DNA from 2 places in the Cupriavidus sp. CP313 genome. Region 2 is predicted to be linked to the other one. Evidence: riboswitches for the same ligand, from Rfam matches in the RefSeq annotation. Region 2 holds a riboswitch; the other holds the start of a gene.

Region 1 (4,410 bases), on a different contig from region 2:
GCTTCCAGGCGGCCCTGCGAGATTTCCGGCTGGTAAGGCGTGTAGGCGGTGTACCAGGCCGGGTTCTCGAAGATATTGCGCAGGATGACGCCGGGCGTGACGGTGTTGTAGTAGCCCTGGCCGATAAAGCTCTTCAGCACCTTGTTCCTGCCTGCCAGGCCGCGCAGCCTTGCCAGCGCGGCTTCCTCGCTGAGCGGCTCGGTGAACTCGCCCATCGGCATGCCGTCGCGGCGGCGGATGGCGTCGGGGATGACGGCGTCGATCAGCGCGGCGCGGCTGTCATAGCCAAGCACCTTCAGCATGTGCTGCTGCTCGGGGGTATCGGGGCCGATATGGCGGGCGGCGAAGGCGTCGCGCGCCTCCAGTTCGGCCAGCGTGGGCCGGTTCACTTGGGCGGCGTTCATGGGAAGCGGGGCGTTCATTGGCAAGAACCTCGTGGGGTGCGCGCCGGCCGGTGGTCAGCCGGGACGGCGCGCGTCTGTCTGCAGGGGCCGGTCCGCCAGTCCGCCCGTAGGCGGCAGGGACCGGCGCCGCCGGCGTCAGGCGCCGACGCTGGCCTTGTAGGCGTCGGCCGACATCAGGCCGTTGACGTCGTCGCCGTTGGCCGGCTTGAGCTTGAACAGCCACGCGTCGAAGGCGTCGGCGTTGACGCTCTCCGGGGCGGCCGTGGCGGCCTCGTTGACGGCGATCACTTCGCCGGCCACCGGGGCGTAGATGTCGGAAGCGGCCTTCACCGATTCCACCACTGCCAGCGCGTCGCCGGCACCAACCGACTTGCCCACTTCGGGCAGTTCCAGGAAGACGATGTCGCCCAGCGCGTCCTGCGCGTGGTCGGTGATGCCGATGGTGAGCGTGCCGTCGGCTTCGACGCGTACCCACTCATGCGACTCGGTGTACTTGAGGTCAGCGGGGAAATTCATGGAGGTTCTCCGGATTCAGATCTGTTTCTTGTTGGGTGATGCCTGCCCGGCGAAGCTGCCGGCAGGCGAGGGCGACCGTTGGTATGAGCCTCAGCTCACGAGTGCCTTGCCATTACGCACAAACGGCAGTTTAACCACAGTCGCGTTGAGTTTGCGGTCGCGGATCTCCACCTGCACGGTATCGCCCACGGCGACATCCTTCGGCAGGCGGGCAAAGGCGATGGACTGAGACAGCGACGGGCTGAAGGTGCCGCTGGTGATTTCACCGTCACCGGCCGGGGTGATCACTTTCTGGTGGGCGCGCAGGACGCCGCCTTTGTCACGCAGGATCAGGCCGAGGAATTGCTGGCGCGAACCGGCCGCGGCCAGTGCCGCCTTGCCGGTGAAGTCGCGCTCGCTCTGCAGGTCCACCGTCCAGGCCAGGCCCGCATCCAGCGGCGAGGTGTTGATATCCATGTCCTGGCCATACAGGTTCATGCCGGCTTCCAGGCGCAGCGTGTCGCGCGCGCCCAGGCCCGCCGGGCGCACGCCGGCGGCGTTCAGCTTTTCCCAGACGGCGGCTACGTTTTCGGCCGGCACCACCAGTTCGAAGCCGTCTTCGCCGGTGTAGCCGGTGCGCGCCACCATGATCTCGCCGATGGCCGGGTCCTGGACCACGGCGGCGTTGAAGGGCTTGAGCGCGTCCGAAGGCTGGGTCGAGGGGAAGGTGCTCCACACCTTGGTACGGGCGTTGGGCCCCTGCACGGCGACGATCGCCAGAGGCTGCACGCCTGCAGGCGCAACATCCTCACGGCGCGGCGTGATGGTCACATCGCTGCCGGTAGCGGCATTGCGCGCGCGGATCCATTCGATGTCGCCCAGCGCGGTGCTGGCGTTGACGACCAGGCGGAAGCGGTCTTCGGCAAAGAAGTAGACGATCAGGTCGTCGATCACGCCGCCTTTCTCGTCCAGCATGCAGGAGTAGAGCGCCTTGCCCGGGGTCTGCAGCTTGTCGACATTGTTGGCCAGCAGGCCGCGCAGGAAGCTGCGGGTATTGGCGCCGGTGAGGTCGACCACGCACATGTGCGACACGTCGAACATGCCGGCGTCGGTGCGCACGGCATTGTGTTCTTCGATCTGGGAGCCGTAGTTGACCGGCATGTCCCAACCGCCGAAATCAACCATGCGGGCGCCGAGGGCGCGGTGGATGGCGTTGAGGGGCGTGGCCTGGAGCGTCATGGAATCCTCGGGGGCAATCTCGGTTGGCGAAAACAAAAAAGGGCCATCCGCCGCAACGCTCGCCGCGCCTGAATGTGGCGTAGCAATCCGCTGCGGCGGATGACCCCTCTGTCCTCGATACCTGAGAGATTACAAGGCGGATCCTGCCGGACCCCGTCCTCGTGCGCCCCTTCGGTGGGCACGCTCGCCACGAATGGCGGGTGCCGCTCTCCAGAGTGCGGCATGCATCGTGTGCATATTGCATGCCGATCCGATCGGTCCGTGGTGCCTGAGAGTTTTCGGGTGATACCCCTTCGGCGGCGCAGGCGATGCGCGCTCTCCCGGTCGGATGCGCGCAATGTACGGGAGGCCCCGGCCTTTGTCAAACCGGCCAGGGGAGCCTGCCGTACCTGTCGCTGCGGCGGTCCGGCTTACTTCTTCTTGTCGTCGGTGACAACGTTACCGATCACGCCGCCCACGGCCGCGCCACCCAGCGTACCCAGCGCACTGCCGTCGGTGAGGATGGCGCCGCCCACGGCGCCCGCGCCCGCGCCAATGGCGGTATTACGCTGCTTCGGGGTCATGTCCGCGCAACCGGCAAAGGCCGCAACGGTCGCGCCGATCAGGGTCACCTTGGTCAAAGTCTGCAGGGTTTTCATTATTGGCTCCGATGTGATGATTCAAGCATGTCACCCCCGCCGCGCAGGCCGGGGGACATACCAGTTAGAGCGTTGCGTTGCGCGATTGGCTCCGGCCTTTACGAAGTGTTACGCCGGTGACACAACCGGCCCTGTCAACGCGGTTTTCGCCGACTGACCTGCCGCGGCCAGCGTGTTAACATCGTCAGCTTTGCCGCCGTGCCCGTTTTTGGGGTGCTGGCGTGTCCCGCCTGGCCTTCCGCTGTTCCTGCTGATTTCCCTGCCTCCAACCGCATCCCACGCATGACCCATGGCCTGAACTCCGCCCAATCCGAAGCCGTCCGCTACCTGGACGGCCCTTGCCTGGTGCTGGCCGGGGCGGGCTCCGGCAAGACCCGGGTGATCACGCAGAAGATCGCGCATCTGATCGAGGACAAGGGTTTCGAGCCGCGCCATATCGCCGCCGTCACCTTTACCAACAAGGCCGCCAAGGAGATGCAGGAGCGCATCGGCAAGCTGATGGAGGGCAAGACCACGCGCGAGGGCAAGCGCATCCCGCTCAAGCAGCTGACGGTCTGTACCTTCCACTCGCTCGGGGTGCAGATCCTGCGCATGGAGGCCGAGCACGTGGGCCTGAAGCCGCAGTTCTCGATCATGGATTCGGACGACTGCTTCGGCCTGATCCAGGAGCAGCTGGGCACCACCGACAAGAAGCTGATCCGCGGCGTGCAGGGCACGATCTCGCTGTGGAAGAACGGCATGGTCGATCCGGAGGCAGCGATCGCGCAGGCCGCCAATGCCGACGAGCACCAGGCCGCGCTGGTCTACCGCAACTACGTGGCGACGCTGCACGCCTACCAGGCGGTGGATTTCGACGACCTGATCCGCCTGCCGGCCGAGCTGTTCGCGCGCAATGAAGCGGTGCAACTCAAGTGGCAGAACCGCCTGCGCTACTTCCTGGTCGACGAATACCAGGACACCAACGCCTGCCAGTACCAGCTGCTCAAGCTGCTGGCGGGCGGCTCGCACCTGCGTGCGCCGGCCTTTACCGCGGTGGGCGACGACGACCAGGCCATCTATGGCTGGCGCGGCGCCACGCTGGACAACCTGCGCGGGCTGCAGACCGATTTCCCGGACCTGAAGGTGATCAAGCTGGAGCAGAACTACCGCTCCACCGTGCGCATCCTGGAAGCGGCCAACGCGGTCATCGCCAACAATCCCAAGCTGTTCGACAAGAAGCTGTGGAGCGAGCACGGCATGGGTGACCCCATCGCCATCCACCCGATGAACGACGAGGAGCACGAGGCCGAGTCGGTGGTGTTCCGCCTGTCCGCGCACAAGTTCGAGCGCCGCGCGCAGTTTCGCGACTACGCCATCCTGTATCGCGGCAACCACCAGGCGCGGCTGTTTGAGCAGATCCTGCGGCGCGAACGGATTCCCTATGTGCTGTCGGGCGGCCAGAGCTTCTTCGACAAGGCCGAGATCAAGGACATCTGCGCCTACCTGCGCCTGATTGCCAACCCCGACGACGATCCCGCCTTTATCCGCGCCATCACCACGCCGCGCCGCGGTGTGGGCACTACCACGCTGGAAGTGCTGGGCACCTTCGCGGGACAGGCCAAGGTGTCGCTGTTCGAGGCCGCGATGATGGGCGG
Region 2 (4,410 bases):
TCGGCTATACCGGGTTGCTGTCGTTCGGCCACGCGGCCTTCTTCGGCGGCGCTGGCTATGCCGCCGGCCATGCCATGAAGGTCTGGGGCGTGACCCCGGAAATCGGCCTGATCCTGGGTACCGCTGCGGGCGCGCTGATCGGCTATGTGGTGGGCTCGCTGGCCATCCGCCGGCAGGGCATCTACTTCTCGATGATCACGCTGGCGCTGGCGCAGATGCTGTTCTTTATCTGCCTGCAGGCGCCGTTCACCGGCGGCGAGGACGGCCTGCAGGGCATTCCGCGCGGCAAGCTGTTCGGGGTGCTGCCGCTGTCGGACGACCTGACGCTGTATTACGTGGCGCTGGCGATCATCGTCGCCGCCTTTGCGCTGATCGTGCGCACGGTGCATTCGCCGTTCGGCCAGATCCTGAAGGCGATCAAGGAGAACGAGCCGCGCGCGATCTCGCTGGGCTATGACGTCGACCGCGTCAAGCTGACCGCCTTCGTGCTGTCGGCGGCGCTGTCGGGGCTGGCCGGCTCGGTCAAGGCGCTGGTGCTGGGCTTCGAGACGCTGACTGACGTGCACTGGTCGATGTCCGGCATGGTGATCCTGATGACGCTGCTAGGGGGGCTCGGCACACTCACCGGCCCGATCGTCGGCGCGTTTGTTGTGATCGCGCTGGAGAACAAGCTGGGCGAACTGGGCAGCTACCTTGCGGCCGTGACGGGCATCGACTGGTTCAACGGGCTCGGTGAATCGGTGTCGATGGTGACGGGCATCATCTTCATCGTGTGTGTGCTGACCTTCCGCAAGGGGATCGTGGGCAGTCTGGGGCGACGCCCCGGGTGAGTCGAAAACCGTCCATGGGGTTTCTCCCCTCTCGCGCTTACGGGAGGGGCCGGGGGAGAGGGCATGTCTCACTCGACGCGGCCTACAGGATGGGGCTGGAAGCCCGCACGCCGCTCGCGCAGCCGGGCGCAGGCCGAGCGTGCGGCTGCCGCACCGAGCGCTCCACAACCAGGAGGCCGGTCGCGGTCGTCCCGTGAACAATAGGCTTCAGGCCGCCCGGCCGGCATGCAAATCTTTTTGAAGAATCATCCCAAAATTTAGGCCATGTCTGATTGATCCCCACCGCCGATTTCGGCTCAATGGCATTCGGAAAGCAAGCTATTTCCGACCGAGGATCAATGATGCAAGACACGAAAACCAAGAAGATTTTTCGCAACTCGAAGACAATTATTTTCTTCCCCGTAATATGAAGAAACTGAGAGCAGTCATCGGCGCTATTACGGGCGCTGTCCTGGCTACGCTTGCTGCTTGGGGCGGGTTATATCTCTTCGGCGTTGTAGTTTTGCGCGGGACAGGAAGTTTGTTCGACACGAATCAGCATGCAGCGAATCTGTTCTTTGTTGGCTGGTTCGTGTCTATGGTCGCAGCCTCATTAATTGGTGGATGGCTTGGATATTCATCCGGGCGAAGATAGGGCATCACATCCACTATTTTTCAAGCCTATACATGCGCCGCCCCATGCTTCCATCATGGCGCGGCGCTGTTCGAGCACGGTGGCCCCTATCCCACAAATGGGAGAGGGGAGAAGACACCCCCGCACCCAGGCTCAGGCCTTGGCCAATGCCAGCGACGCACGCGGCGCGACTGCCACCTTCGCGCCGAGATGCTGGTCAACGACCCCCGCCACCATATCCGCCGTCACCGCCGACAAAGTCCACCCCAGGTGCCCATGCCCAGTGTTGTAGAAGATGCATGCCGCCCTCCCGCGCCCCACGCGCGGCAGCATATCCGGCATCATCGGCCGCAGCCCGGCCCAAGGCACCACGCTGCGCGTGCTGACGCCGGGGAAGCACTGCTGCACCCATTCCACCAGCGGGCGGATGCGGTCGGCGCGGATATCGCGGTTGTAGCCGTTGAACTCGGCGGTGCCGGCCACGCGGAAGCGGTCGTCGCCCAGGCGGCTGGTGACCAGCTTGGTTTCGTCGTCGAGCAGGCTCACCACCGGTGCTGCGGCGCGGCTGGCTTCGTCGGTCAGGTTGACCGTGATCGAATAGCCCTTGACCGGATAGATGTTGACGCGGTCGCCCAGCCCCGCGGCCAGCGCGCGGCTGGCGGTGCCGGCGCAGATCACGGCGCCGTCGAAGGTGGAGCTGGCCGTGTCGGCGCCGTCCTGCACGGTCACGGTGGCGCGCCTGCCGTCGGTCTTCACCGCCCGCACGTCCTGGCCGTACAGGCAGCGCACGCCCAGCCGATCGATGGCCGCGGCCAGGCCGCTGGTGAACTTGTGGATGTCGCCGGTGGAATCGCTCTCGGTGAAGTAGCCGCCGTAGTACGACCCGGCCAGCGTCGGCTCGATCGCGCGCATCTCCTCGGGCGTCACGGCGCGCCGCTCCAGCCCGCCCTGCGCCAGCAGCGCCGAGACCCGGCCGGCCTGCTCGAAGCCGGCCTTGTCGCGGTAGATATGGAGGATGCCTTCCTTCTTCAGGTCGAAATCAATGCCTTCCTGCGCCGCCCAGGCGAACAGGTGCTCGCGCGCGGCGATGGCCAGGCGCGCGGTCTCGATGGTGTTGCGGCGGTAGTGGGGGATCGCGGCGATGAACTCGGCGAACCACGACAGCTTGTGCCAGCTCGGCCGGGGATTGACCAGCAGCGGGGCGTCGTTGCGCAGCATCCACTTCATGCCCTTGACGATGGTCGACCAGTGGGTCCAGACCTCGGCGTTGGAGGCCGATAGCTGTCCGCCATTGGCGAACGAGGTCTCCATGGCGGCATAGCGGTGCCGTTCGAACAGCGTGACGGAGAATCCGCGCCGGGCCAGCGCGTAGGCCGTGGTGACACCCGTGATGCCACCGCCGATGACAGCGATTGATTTCATGATCTGCAGGTTCCAGGAACGTCGATGGTGGGAGCCCGGACGCAATATGCGTGGCGGACGCCCCCTCTGTTCTGGACCTGAGAGATTCACGACACCCGGCCGCCAGGGCGGGGCGCGCTTGCTCCTTCGGTATGCCGGCGGACGATAGCGTCCGGCATTCTTCAGAGTGCACTGACTGGTGATGCCGGTCCTTTTGCCTGAGAGTTTCCGGGGCGGTTGCTCCTTCGGCGCTGTCCGCGGCGGGCGCCGCGACAGTCTCTCCCTGCATCACATTGGCTTGAGGCCAATCGGGGCAATGTAGTGACAAGGCTCGACGTTGGATATGCGGGTTAACGCTTAGGCGGCCTGCCGCCCGCGTCGCTATGTCGCATCGGCCTGCGTCCCTGTGCCCCATAAAATGTCAGCGCTCGCTCTCGGGGAGAAGCGCCGTATGCTGCGCTCAGGTGGGGTGAGCCAAAAAAGACGACAACAAGGTTTTCCAGTGAAGAAAAATCGCATTGCACTGGCCGTTTCGGCGGTACTGATGGGCCCCGCCGTCGCCGCCGCCCAGGTGGTGGACGCGCCCGAGCCGCTGCAGGAGGTGGTGGTCTCGGCCAAGTCGGAGCGCGGCGAGACGCCGGCCATAGCGCCCAACACGCCCTCGCCGGCCTACGGCATCAGCAGCCGCCGCATGGCCGACTTCAATGTGGTGAACACGGAAGACGCCCTCAAATACGCGCCCAACCTCGCCGTACGCAAGCGCTTCATCGGCGATATGAACTCGATCATCTCGGTGCGCAGCACCAGTTCGCGCCAGTCGGCGCGCGGGCTGGTCTATGCGGACGGCCTGCTGCTGTCCAACCTGCTGGGTTCGGACTTCAGCTTCCCGCCGCGCTGGTCGCTGGTCAACAGCGCCGAAATCGAGCGCATGGACGTGCTGTACGGCCCGTATTCGGCGCTGTATCCCGGCAACTCGCTGGGCGCGACGGTGCTGATCACCACGCGCACGCCGGAGAAGTTCGAGGGCGATGCCAGCGTGCAGCTGTTCACGCAGCGCTTCAGCCTGTATGGCACGCACGACAACTTCAACGGAGTCCACGCCAACGCCTATGTGGGCGACCGCGTCGGCCCGTTCTCGTGGCTGGTCAGCGTGGACCGGCAGGACAGCAAGAGCCAGCCGCTGAGCTTCTATACCGCGGCGCGCTCCACAGCCCGCGCCACTTCTGCCGACAAGCCGGTCACCGGCGCCTACTTCGACCAGGACCAGACCGGCCGCGACCGCGTGGTGATGGGCGTGAACAGCGAGGGCGTCACGCACACGGTGCAGGACCAGCTCAAGCTCAAGCTCGGCTACGACATCACCAATACCCTGCAGGCGCAGTTCACTGCCGCCTACTGGCAACAGGACCGCTCCAGCGCCACGGGCAGCTACCTGCGCGATGCCAATGGCAATGCGGTGTCGAGCGGTAATGTGAATATCGGCGGCTATCGCTATGTGATTCCCGCCAACGCCTTTGCCCCGAGCAACGGCGAGGACGCGCGCTGGCTCTATGGTCTGTCGCTGCG

Evidence for each region. Region 2 has a riboswitch for glycine ahead of ACW4E8_RS10630 (D-amino acid dehydrogenase). Riboswitches for the same ligand answer to the same signal wherever they lie in the genome.
Region 1: it holds a riboswitch for glycine, as region 2 does, so the genes downstream of both, gcvT (glycine cleavage system aminomethyltransferase GcvT) here and ACW4E8_RS10630 (D-amino acid dehydrogenase) in region 2, are expected to answer to the same signal.

What each region holds. Positions count from the first base shown of each region.
Region 1 is NZ_JBSVZB010000019.1:105,494-109,903, reverse strand. It holds gene gcvP (aminomethyl-transferring glycine dehydrogenase) at 1-422, opposite strand, end outside; gene gcvH (glycine cleavage system protein GcvH) at 540-920, opposite strand; gene gcvT (glycine cleavage system aminomethyltransferase GcvT) at 1,011-2,138, opposite strand; glycine riboswitch at 2,237-2,362, opposite strand; glycine riboswitch at 2,384-2,471, opposite strand; gene ACW4E8_RS24360 (glycine zipper 2TM domain-containing protein) at 2,549-2,776, opposite strand; gene ACW4E8_RS24355 (UvrD-helicase domain-containing protein) at 3,059-4,410, shown strand, end outside.
Region 2 is NZ_JBSVZB010000006.1:47,160-51,569, forward strand. It holds gene ACW4E8_RS10625 (branched-chain amino acid ABC transporter permease) at 1-830, shown strand, start outside; gene ACW4E8_RS10630 (D-amino acid dehydrogenase) at 1,597-2,910, opposite strand; glycine riboswitch at 2,922-3,040, opposite strand; glycine riboswitch at 3,041-3,139, opposite strand; gene ACW4E8_RS10635 (TonB-dependent receptor) at 3,296-4,410, shown strand, end outside.